Regions from separate parts of the Priestia aryabhattai genome, predicted to be linked through region 1. Evidence: riboswitches for the same ligand, from Rfam matches in the RefSeq annotation. Region 1 holds a riboswitch; the other holds the start of a gene.
The links. A riboswitch is a leader RNA that binds a small molecule or an ion and turns the genes downstream of it on or off. The one in region 1 is predicted to bind thiamine pyrophosphate.

Region 1 (4,673 bases):
CTTTTATTCATAAAGAATCAAGTTTAATAAAATTGTATAAAAGGAATTGTATTTATTTATTGATGTGATAGGATAAAAAAGCATGTAAATGCATTCACTACGAATGAAAGCATTGGACAGATACATATAGATAATAATAAATGGTTTAGGGAGTTAAAGAAGGTGATGTTGAAGTGAATGCAAGTATCAGGTCAATCGTTAAAAAAGTCATGTTCACTCTATTTATTGCGTATATGGCAGTGGTCATTTATGCTACTCTCATACGGGAAAACGAACATGTTTACGGAAAAGCAATGAACTTGGATTTATTTAGTACGATCCGTCTGATGTGGGACAGCGGTAATATAATGCTCACTCTGACAAATATACTGGGAAATATCGTAATGTTTGCACCGCTTGGAATGTTTATTCCTTTGTTTATGAAGTGGTTTGACGGTTTTATCCAAGTGTTTACGACTGGTTTTTTAATAAGTTTTCTGATTGAAATTTTACAGTACAAGCTAACGGAACGAGTATTTGATATTGATGATATCTTTTTGAACACGCTAGGTACATTTATAGGCTGGGTTATTATTAAGATACTATATTGGATCAAGAACGTGATGAAAGCACGTTTCAAAAAAAGATGAAAGGACTTCTTTACGAAGTCCTTTTTGCATCTTGTTGATAGAAACACTTAATACAGCGCCTTACGGAAGAATGGGATGATTCAACGATAACGTGCTGACAATTTTGCTGAACAAATAATAACTTTCCTTCAAGCTGCTTAATTTGTTCTTTAAGCTGTTCTACTTCATTATTGATAGATATTTGAACCACTGTTAACAAACTCTTTAGCTTTTTCTTTCATTCCTTCTTTTCTTACTTCGTTTACATCTTTTTCGTTTTCTTGAGCCATGTTACGAATATCTTGAGAAATACGCATTGAACAGAATTTAGGTCCACACATTGAACAGAAATGGGCTGTTTTAGCACCTTCAGCAGGAAGTGTTTCATCGTGATATTCTTTTGCGCGCTCTGGATCTAGTGACAGGTTAAATTGATCATTCCATCTAAATTCAAATCTGGCTTTAGACAGCGCGTTATCGCGTTTTTGTGCTCCTGGATGGCCTTTTGCTAGGTCAGCGGCATGCGCAGCAATTTTATAGGTAATAACACCTTCTCGAACGTCTTCTTTATTCGGAAGACCTAAGTGTTCTTTTGGCGTTACGTAGCAAAGCATAGCTGTCCCAAACCAGCCAATCATTGCAGCACCAATACCCGATGTAATATGGTCATAACCTGGAGCGATGTCAGTAGTAAGCGGTCCAAGAGTATAGAAGGGAGCTTCTTGACATATTTCCATTTGTTTATCTACGTTTTCTTTGATGAGATGCATAGGGACATGTCCTGGACCTTCAATCATAACTTGAACATCGTGTTTCCAAGCAATTTTAGTTAGTTCACCAAGCGTTTCTAATTCACCAAACTGTGCTTCATCATTAGCATCTGCAATAGAACCAGGACGTAGCCCATCGCCAAGTGAAATAGAAATGTCGTATGCTTTACAGATTTCACAGATTTCTTCAAAGCGAGTATATAAAAAGTTCTCTTCATGATGAGCTAAACACCACTGTGCTAAGATCGATCCGCCGCGTGAAACAATACCTGTCGTACGTTTCGCTGTCAGAGGAATATAGCGTAAAAGAACACCTGCGTGAATAGTAAAGTAATCAACGCCTTGTTCTGCTTGTTCAATTAATGTATCGCGATATGCTTCCCACGTTAGATCTTCTGCTACGCCTTTTACTTTTTCAAGCGCTTGGTAAATAGGGACAGTCCCTACAGGAACAGGCGAGTTGCGGATAATCCATTCGCGTGTTGTATGGATATCTTTTCCTGTTGATAAATCCATAATTGTATCGGCTCCCCAACGCGTTGCCCATGTCATTTTTTCTACTTCATCTTCAATAGCTGAACGAATAGCAGAATTCCCGATATTAGCATTAATTTTCACGTGGAATTTACGACCGATAATCATTGGTTCGCTCTCAGGATGGTTGATATTATTAGGGATAATTGCTCGTCCTTTTGCTACTTCCTCACGTACGACTTCAGGATCCATCTGTTCACGAATAGCGATAAATTCCATTTCAGGCGTGATGACTCCTTTTTTCGCATAGTGCATTTGCGTTACATTTTGATTTTTTTTCGCGCGCAGAGGTAAGCGAGTAGTGATAAAGCGCTCGTACTGATCTCTTGGGTCACCATCATAATAGCCGTTATCCTGTGGTTGAACCGTACGTCCGTGATATGTTTCTACATCGTTTCGTTCCGCAATCCACTTTTCGCGCAGAGCCGGTAATCCTTTTTGTAAATTAATTTCATAAGAGGGATCTGTATAAACACCGCTCGTGTCGTATACACGTACGGGACTATTTTCTTCTTCACCAAAAGATCCTGTAGTAGGAGACTGATGAATTTCACGCATAGGCACTTTAAGGTCTTCTCTAGATCCTTGGATATATACTTTGTGACTGTTTGGAAAAGGCTTTTTCATAGAAACTGATACATTTTGTTTTGACATTACATATTCCTCCGGTTTCGCATAAAGTGTAGCTATACCGAACCATAAAAAAATCGGGTTCTGTGGTAGACAGAACCCGATGGAATAGGCGAAAAAAGAATAAACATATACTATTCTTTTCAAGACTACTTCCCTCCGCTGGTATAACCCAAATCAGGTTCAAAGGGTTAAAGAGTTTTATTGTACTCTTCTCTCAGTCTGAGCTATCAGACACCCCTAGTAGAAATAACATTCAAATTATTCAATTTACGGCTTAAGTTTACCATCATTCGGTAAAAAATCAACCCTTAAATAAAAAAAGCTAGACAATTAGCGTTGTCTAGCAGCGTCGATTGCAATCACAATAGCTGTAATAATATGCATGATAAACCCTAAAAATGGAATCCAAGCAACCAGTGAGGTAACAATCCCTAGTATGTTTCCATAAGCAGATAACCCTCGTCTATTAGCTAAAATTAGTGTGATAGCATGAAGAATAAATCCAATAAAAAGAGGAGTATAACTAAAGCCCATAACAATCCCCGCGCCAATTAAAGGAATTCCCAGCAAGGCTTCATACCCAGCAGTGACCCATTTCATTGTACGTACATTTCCATTCATAGTAAAAAGCCTCCTAAAAAAGATACTACTATATACGAGAAAGGAGAGAAAAAAGTTTCAAATTACTTAGGGGATATGTCGTATAAGCAAGCACTAGTTGATTAAAATGATAGATGACAGTAAAGAGGGATGGAAAAAACATAATGATTTAGTCATTTTTTCACATCAAAGAAAAATAGTCTAGATGATTCATTTTTAGCTAAGAGACCGGAATTTATACAGAACATAATGACTACTTTCTAAAATAAATAAAAGCTGATATCGTATTTTTAAGTTATAGCATTTAAGCTTTTTATTACAAATTATTAAAGATTCTTATCTTTTTGCAAATACACATTGTATTTCATAGTTTTAACAATTATGATAAAAAAGCAAGTGTCAAAATAGGAAAATAGTTGAGCATGTAAAATGAAGCGATAAGCTTATTAATTTGAAAGAAAGGCAAGGTACATAGCTTTATGTGGGAAATTATTGTAGCAATCATTTTAGGGATTGTAGAAGGTTTAACAGAGTTTGCTCCTGTTTCGTCAACTGGGCATATGATTATTGTCGATGACCTGTGGTTAAATTCAAAAGAATTATTTTCATCTCCAGTAGCTAATACATTTAAAATTGTTATTCAGCTAGGGTCGATCTTAGCAGTAGTTGTTATTTTTAAAGATCGTTTTATTAATTTATTAGGACTGGGAAAAAAATCAGCTGCTCCAATTGGACCGACAAATCGCTTGAATTTAATGCAGGTAATTGTTGGTCTGTTACCGGCAGGAGTGTTAGGACTTTTGTTTGATGATTACATTGATGAGCATTTGTTTTCTTTAAATACGGTGCTAATTGGCTTAGTGGTCGGAGCTGTATTAATGATTCTAGCAGATTTGTTTGGACCTAAACGTCCGCGCGTAGAGACGGTGGACCAAATGACTTATGGACAAGCACTTGGTATAGGACTGTTTCAATGTATTGCTCTTTGGCCAGGTTTTTCTCGTTCAGGTTCAACGATTTCAGGAGGGGTTCTTCTTGGAATGAGCCATAAAGCAGCCGCAGACTTTACGTTTATTATGGCAGTGCCAATCATGGCAGGAGCAAGCGGACTTTCATTGATTAAAAACTGGCAGTATTTCACATCAGATGCACTACCGTTTTTTATTGCCGGTTTTATAAGCGCCTTTATTTTTGCGCTGGTATCAATTCGCTTTTTCCTAAAATTAATTAATCGTATCAAATTAGTACCATTTGCGATTTATCGAATTATTTTAGCAGCTATTCTATATTTTGTATTTTTATAAAATAAAAAAGCGTGTTTATTAGTCGTTTAAACTTCTAATAGAGACTTAAAAAGCAAGAAAAAGCTATTGCAGCATTGCAATAGCTTTTTTGCATAAATATATATTATCGTCTTTTGAAAGCGTTTTATAAACATGGGTATTGACAAAACGTGTCGAAAAATAGTAAATTAATATTTGTGCAGTATAAAGTTAAGTAAAAGTAAGACTTCTGTTTAGTTTTATTG
Region 2 (4,673 bases), on a different contig from region 1:
TAATACAAAACGAATGTTCAGTATAAATAATAAATGTGCGGGGCGGTGGAAATAGCTTGAATAAAAAAAAGCTTCAAAGTGAACAAACAAAAAGAAAAGTGGCAGATGCCGCTAAAGCATTGTTTTCCCAAAAAGGCTATAAAGCTACGTCTATTGAGGAAATTGTAGAAGCTACGGGAAGCAGTAAAGGGAATATTTATTATCACTTTAAAAGTAAAGAAGGACTTTTTCTCTATTTAATAGACGAATGGGATCTCGAGTGGGAAAGAAACTGGAAAGAAAGAGAGGCTCTTTACAAAACAACAAGAGATAAGCTTTTTGGAATTGCGGAGCAAATCATTTTAGATGATTTGAATCATCCTCTTACGAAAGCTGCCGATGAGTTTTTTAACAACGAGGAAAAGGGTAGCGATATCGAAGAGCGAATTGATGAGATGGTGAAACGACACGTGGAGTTTAACCGCGAACTTTTGCAAAAAGGCATTGATGAAGGTGAGTTTTCTCATAAAAATGCAGAACAGCTTGCAGTGGTTTTAGAAGGGCTGTTTGTGGGGATGAGCCGCATGTCTCGAAAAACGAGCACGGAAAATGCCCTGCAGCTTTACCATTCAGCAATCGATGTATTTTTAAACGGAATTATAGCAAGGTCTTCTTAAATAGTCGGGGATGCTTATTGCGGTAATGAGTAATCCCTCATTATTTTGTATTTTTATAGACCGAACGTTCAGTATTTTTGTAATCAGGAGGTTTATATGTCATTATTGTTAAGAAATCGAGCGGCGATTTTGCTGCTTATGCTAAATATTTTTATTATCTTTACGGGAATCGGTCTCGTTATCCCAATTATGCCAACATATATGACAGAGCTTCATATCAATGGCAGCGTGATGGGGCTTTTAGTAGCGGTGTTTTCGTTAACTCAATTTCTGTTTTCACCTTTAGCGGGCCGGTTATCAGATTCGTTAGGGAGAAAGAAAATTATTGTAGCGGGAATGATTGTTTTTGCCCTGTCTGAATGGTTCTTTGGTTCAGTGAGTACCCCTCTTTTATTATTTGTATCCAGAATGTTAGGCGGGGTCGGGGCCGCGCTTATTATGCCTGCTGTTATGGCCTATACAGCAGACGTGACGTCTGCTAAAGAACGCGCTAAAGGAATGGGCTATGTGACGGCGGCGATTACAACAGGATTTATTATTGGGCCAGGTATCGGAGGCTTTTTAGCTGAATACGGCATGCGCGTACCGTTTTATATGGCCGCAGTAGCAGGAGGCTTGGCTGCAGTGATTACGCTGTTTGTTTTGCCGGAGTCCCGTCCTGTACAAAATCCTGCTGTTTCAAATAAAGAGAATCCAAAAGAAGATCGGCTGCTACTGCAGCTTATGAATTCCTATAAAGAACCTTATTTTTTAAGTTTAATTATCGTTTTTGTGACATCGTTTGGATTATCCAATTATGAAACGATCTTTTCACTATTTGTTGATCATAAATTTAGCTTTACACCAAAAGATATTGCGTTTGTCATTACATTTGGCTCTATTGCAGGGGCTGTGGTGCAGGTTACGATTTTTGGCTGGATTTTAAATAAGTTCGGTGAAAAAAGAGTAATTTCGTTTTGCTTGATGATGACGGGACTTTTTATTTTACTTACGCTATTTGTGCACACATACTGGCTTATTATTGTTGTGACATTTATCGTCTTTTTAGCAACAGATATTTTACGTCCCGCAATCAGCACGCAAATGTCGATGATGGCACAAGACGACCAAGGGTATGTAGCCGGACTAAATTCTGCTTATACAAGTCTTGGGAATATTATTGGACCCGTTGTAGCAGGCTTTCTCTTTGATATAAACATTAATTATCCATACGTATCAGCTGCACTTGTTCTGCTGCTTTGTTTTCTTTTATCTTTAAGAGCAGGGAAGGACCGAAAAACAGCTGTGAGAAATCAGGCGGTTCAAGAGAAATAACGAGAAGGAAAAAAATGATAGAATTCTTAAAATAGAAGACCTCTAGTAGCTTATGGGAGGTCTTTTGATTATTCTTTTAGTAAAGGTGTAAGATTTACAACGCTACTCAGCCTATAGCGAAGCTTTATTTAATCGGCAAAACAGTGAAATGGTTGCAAATAAAAAAGGTTAATAGTAAACTTTAAACGTAACAAGAATAGTATGGGAGCTTGCGCGGGGCAGGCTGAGAGTACAGGGACGCCTGTTGACCATTTGAACCTGTTGGATAATGCCAGCGCAGGGAATGTGAGTACATACCAAAGCACTTTGCGCATGCAAGGTGCTTTTTTGTCTTTTTTTGCAGGGTTAAAACTAAATGAAAAGAGTGAGAGAACATGGATATTAGTAAAATTTCAGCTCAATTAGAAAAAGTAAGAGATACAAGTCCGCTTGTTCATAATATTACGAATGTTGTGGTAACCAATTTTACAGCAAATGGACTGCTTGCACTAGGAGCTTCACCTGTTATGGCTTATGCGAAGGAAGAAGTGGCTGACATGGCACGAATCGCCGGAGCGCTTGTCTTAAATATGGGTACACTGACGGCTCGAGAAGTGGAAGCAATGAGAATAGCTGGGAAATCAGCAAATGAAAATGGCGTGCCGGTTATTTTTGATCCTGTAGGAGCTGGAGCGACACCGTTTCGTACAGAAGTGGCACGTCAGCTTGTAGAAGAATTAAATATCGCAGTTATTCGTGGTAACGCTGCTGAAGTTGCAAATGTAGTAGGCGAGTCATGGCTCATTAAAGGCGTTGATTCATTAGAAGGCCAAGGAGATGTCATTGAACTTGCTGAGAAAGCAGCGAACAAATTAGATACAGTGATTGTTATCACGGGTAAACAAGATGTAATCACGGATGGAAATACAACGTATACAGTAGACAACGGTCACCCGTTATTTACGAGAGTGACGGGTACTGGATGTCTGCTGACATCAATTATAGGAGCTTTCGCCGCTGTAGAGAAAGAATATGTCGAGGCAAGCGTTGCTGCTTTAAGTTTTTACGGAGTGGCAGGTGAAATCGCCGCAGTGAAAAAAGGTGAAGAAGGGCCGGGAAGCTTCCAAATTGAGCTGTTAAATCAGCTTCATCTTTTATCTGGGCAGGATATTGAATCATATGCAAGAGTACATCAACGTTAAAAGGAGCCGGAAAATGACAAACGAAGAAATTAAAAAGCTGCTGCAAGTTTATTTTATAATGGGCAGCAATAACTGTACAAAAGATCCGCGAGAAGTGTTGAAAGAAGCAATTGAAGGCGGCATTACCGTGTTTCAATTTCGCGAAAAAGGCGAAGGTGCGCTAACGGGGGAAGCGAAATATCAGCTGGCGAAAGAACTGCAGCAAATTTGTCACCAGCACAACGTTCCTTTTGTTGTAAATGATGATCTTGACTTAGCGATTCGCATACAAGCAGATGGCGTTCATATTGGACAAGAAGACGAAAAAGCTCACGTTGTTCGAGAGAAAATAGGAAAAGGAATTGTGGGCGTCTCTGTTCATAATGTACAAGAGCTGAAGCAGGCGATGAAAGACGGAGCGGATTATGTAGGAATGGGACCTGTTTTTCCTACTTCCACAAAAAAAGACGCAAAAGCAGTGCAAGGTACGAAATTAATTGAAGAAGTGCGAAACCAGAATATTGACTTTCCAATTGTAGGAATCGGTGGTATCACGCCTGAAAATGCCAAACAAGTAGTAGAAGCAGGTGCAGATGGCGTTTCTATTATTACGGCGATTAGCTTAGCTGCGTCTCCAAAAGAAAAAGCAGCTCAATTAAAAGAAGCGTTAGGAAAATAAAAAAAGCGCACAATGTGCGCTTTTTTATTATAGCTGAACAGTTTGAGGAGTTTCTTCGCCTTCATTCATAAAGCGAATTTCGTTCGGCGTAATTTCAAGAACAACATACTCAGGGTCATTTGGACCGTCAAACCACTCTTTCATATGATCGTTCCATATACGTCCTTTTAACTGATCACCGGTACGAAGAACAGCTGTACCAGATAATTCTAAGTATTGATCGCCATATCCTTCGCCGCTGTAGCCCAATAGTACGTGTACGTTCGGATTGGCTTCGATTTCTTCTGCTTTATGTGTATTGATATTTGTTGGTGTGTAAAGAGCGATACCATCTTCATCGCTAAAGAATGTCATATAGCGAGAGTGGGGTTTGTTGTTTACAACTGTGGCTAATGTTCCTACACGATTTCCTTCTAATACTTCATTTACTTTTTTAGCAATTTTTTGTTCATTCATTTTATCCATCTCCTTTATTACTTTTTATGTTCCTCAATCGAAGATAAATAAAACATACATGTCTAAAAAAATATAAGTTAACAATAAAATTATTATGTAAACTGTTAAATTTAAAAATAAAAAAAGCTAGCTACAGCTAACTAAAAAATAAGCCCGCACTGCCGTAACCCTAAGTGTCTTAAATACCCAGATCTACTAGGTGGGTGCCCTCATAGCCGGGTTTAGCGTCCCAAGAAGGGCGTGCTATCTGCAGCTAAATTTTGAGCTCCCTTATAACACTCAAAGGTTTAAGACAACATGAGTATACGCACAGCGCAGGTATGTATAACAAATGTAAATAAAATGCCGATATATAAATGTTTTCTAATTAATCAACTTTCATCGTACAAGAAATGATTATAACGGAAT

Region 2: another riboswitch for thiamine pyrophosphate. It lies ahead of thiM (hydroxyethylthiazole kinase); the one in region 1 lies ahead of thiC (phosphomethylpyrimidine synthase ThiC).

The regions. Positions count from the first base shown of each region.
Region 1 is NZ_JAMBOQ010000017.1:20,646-25,318, reverse strand. It holds gene M3225_RS27880 (VanZ family protein) at 174-629, shown strand; gene M3225_RS27875 (hypothetical protein) at 640-819, opposite strand; gene thiC (phosphomethylpyrimidine synthase ThiC) at 797-2,566, opposite strand; TPP riboswitch at 2,680-2,794, opposite strand; gene M3225_RS27865 (hypothetical protein) at 2,876-3,166, opposite strand; gene M3225_RS27860 (undecaprenyl-diphosphate phosphatase) at 3,625-4,449, shown strand.
Region 2 is NZ_JAMBOQ010000004.1:321,873-326,545, forward strand. It holds gene M3225_RS20215 (TetR/AcrR family transcriptional regulator) at 57-656, shown strand; gene M3225_RS20220 (MFS transporter) at 753-1,970, shown strand; TPP riboswitch at 2,162-2,270, shown strand; gene thiM (hydroxyethylthiazole kinase) at 2,345-3,151, shown strand; gene thiE (thiamine phosphate synthase) at 3,165-3,809, shown strand; gene M3225_RS20235 (pyridoxamine 5'-phosphate oxidase family protein) at 3,837-4,265, opposite strand; RNA gene ssrS (6S RNA) at 4,412-4,589, opposite strand.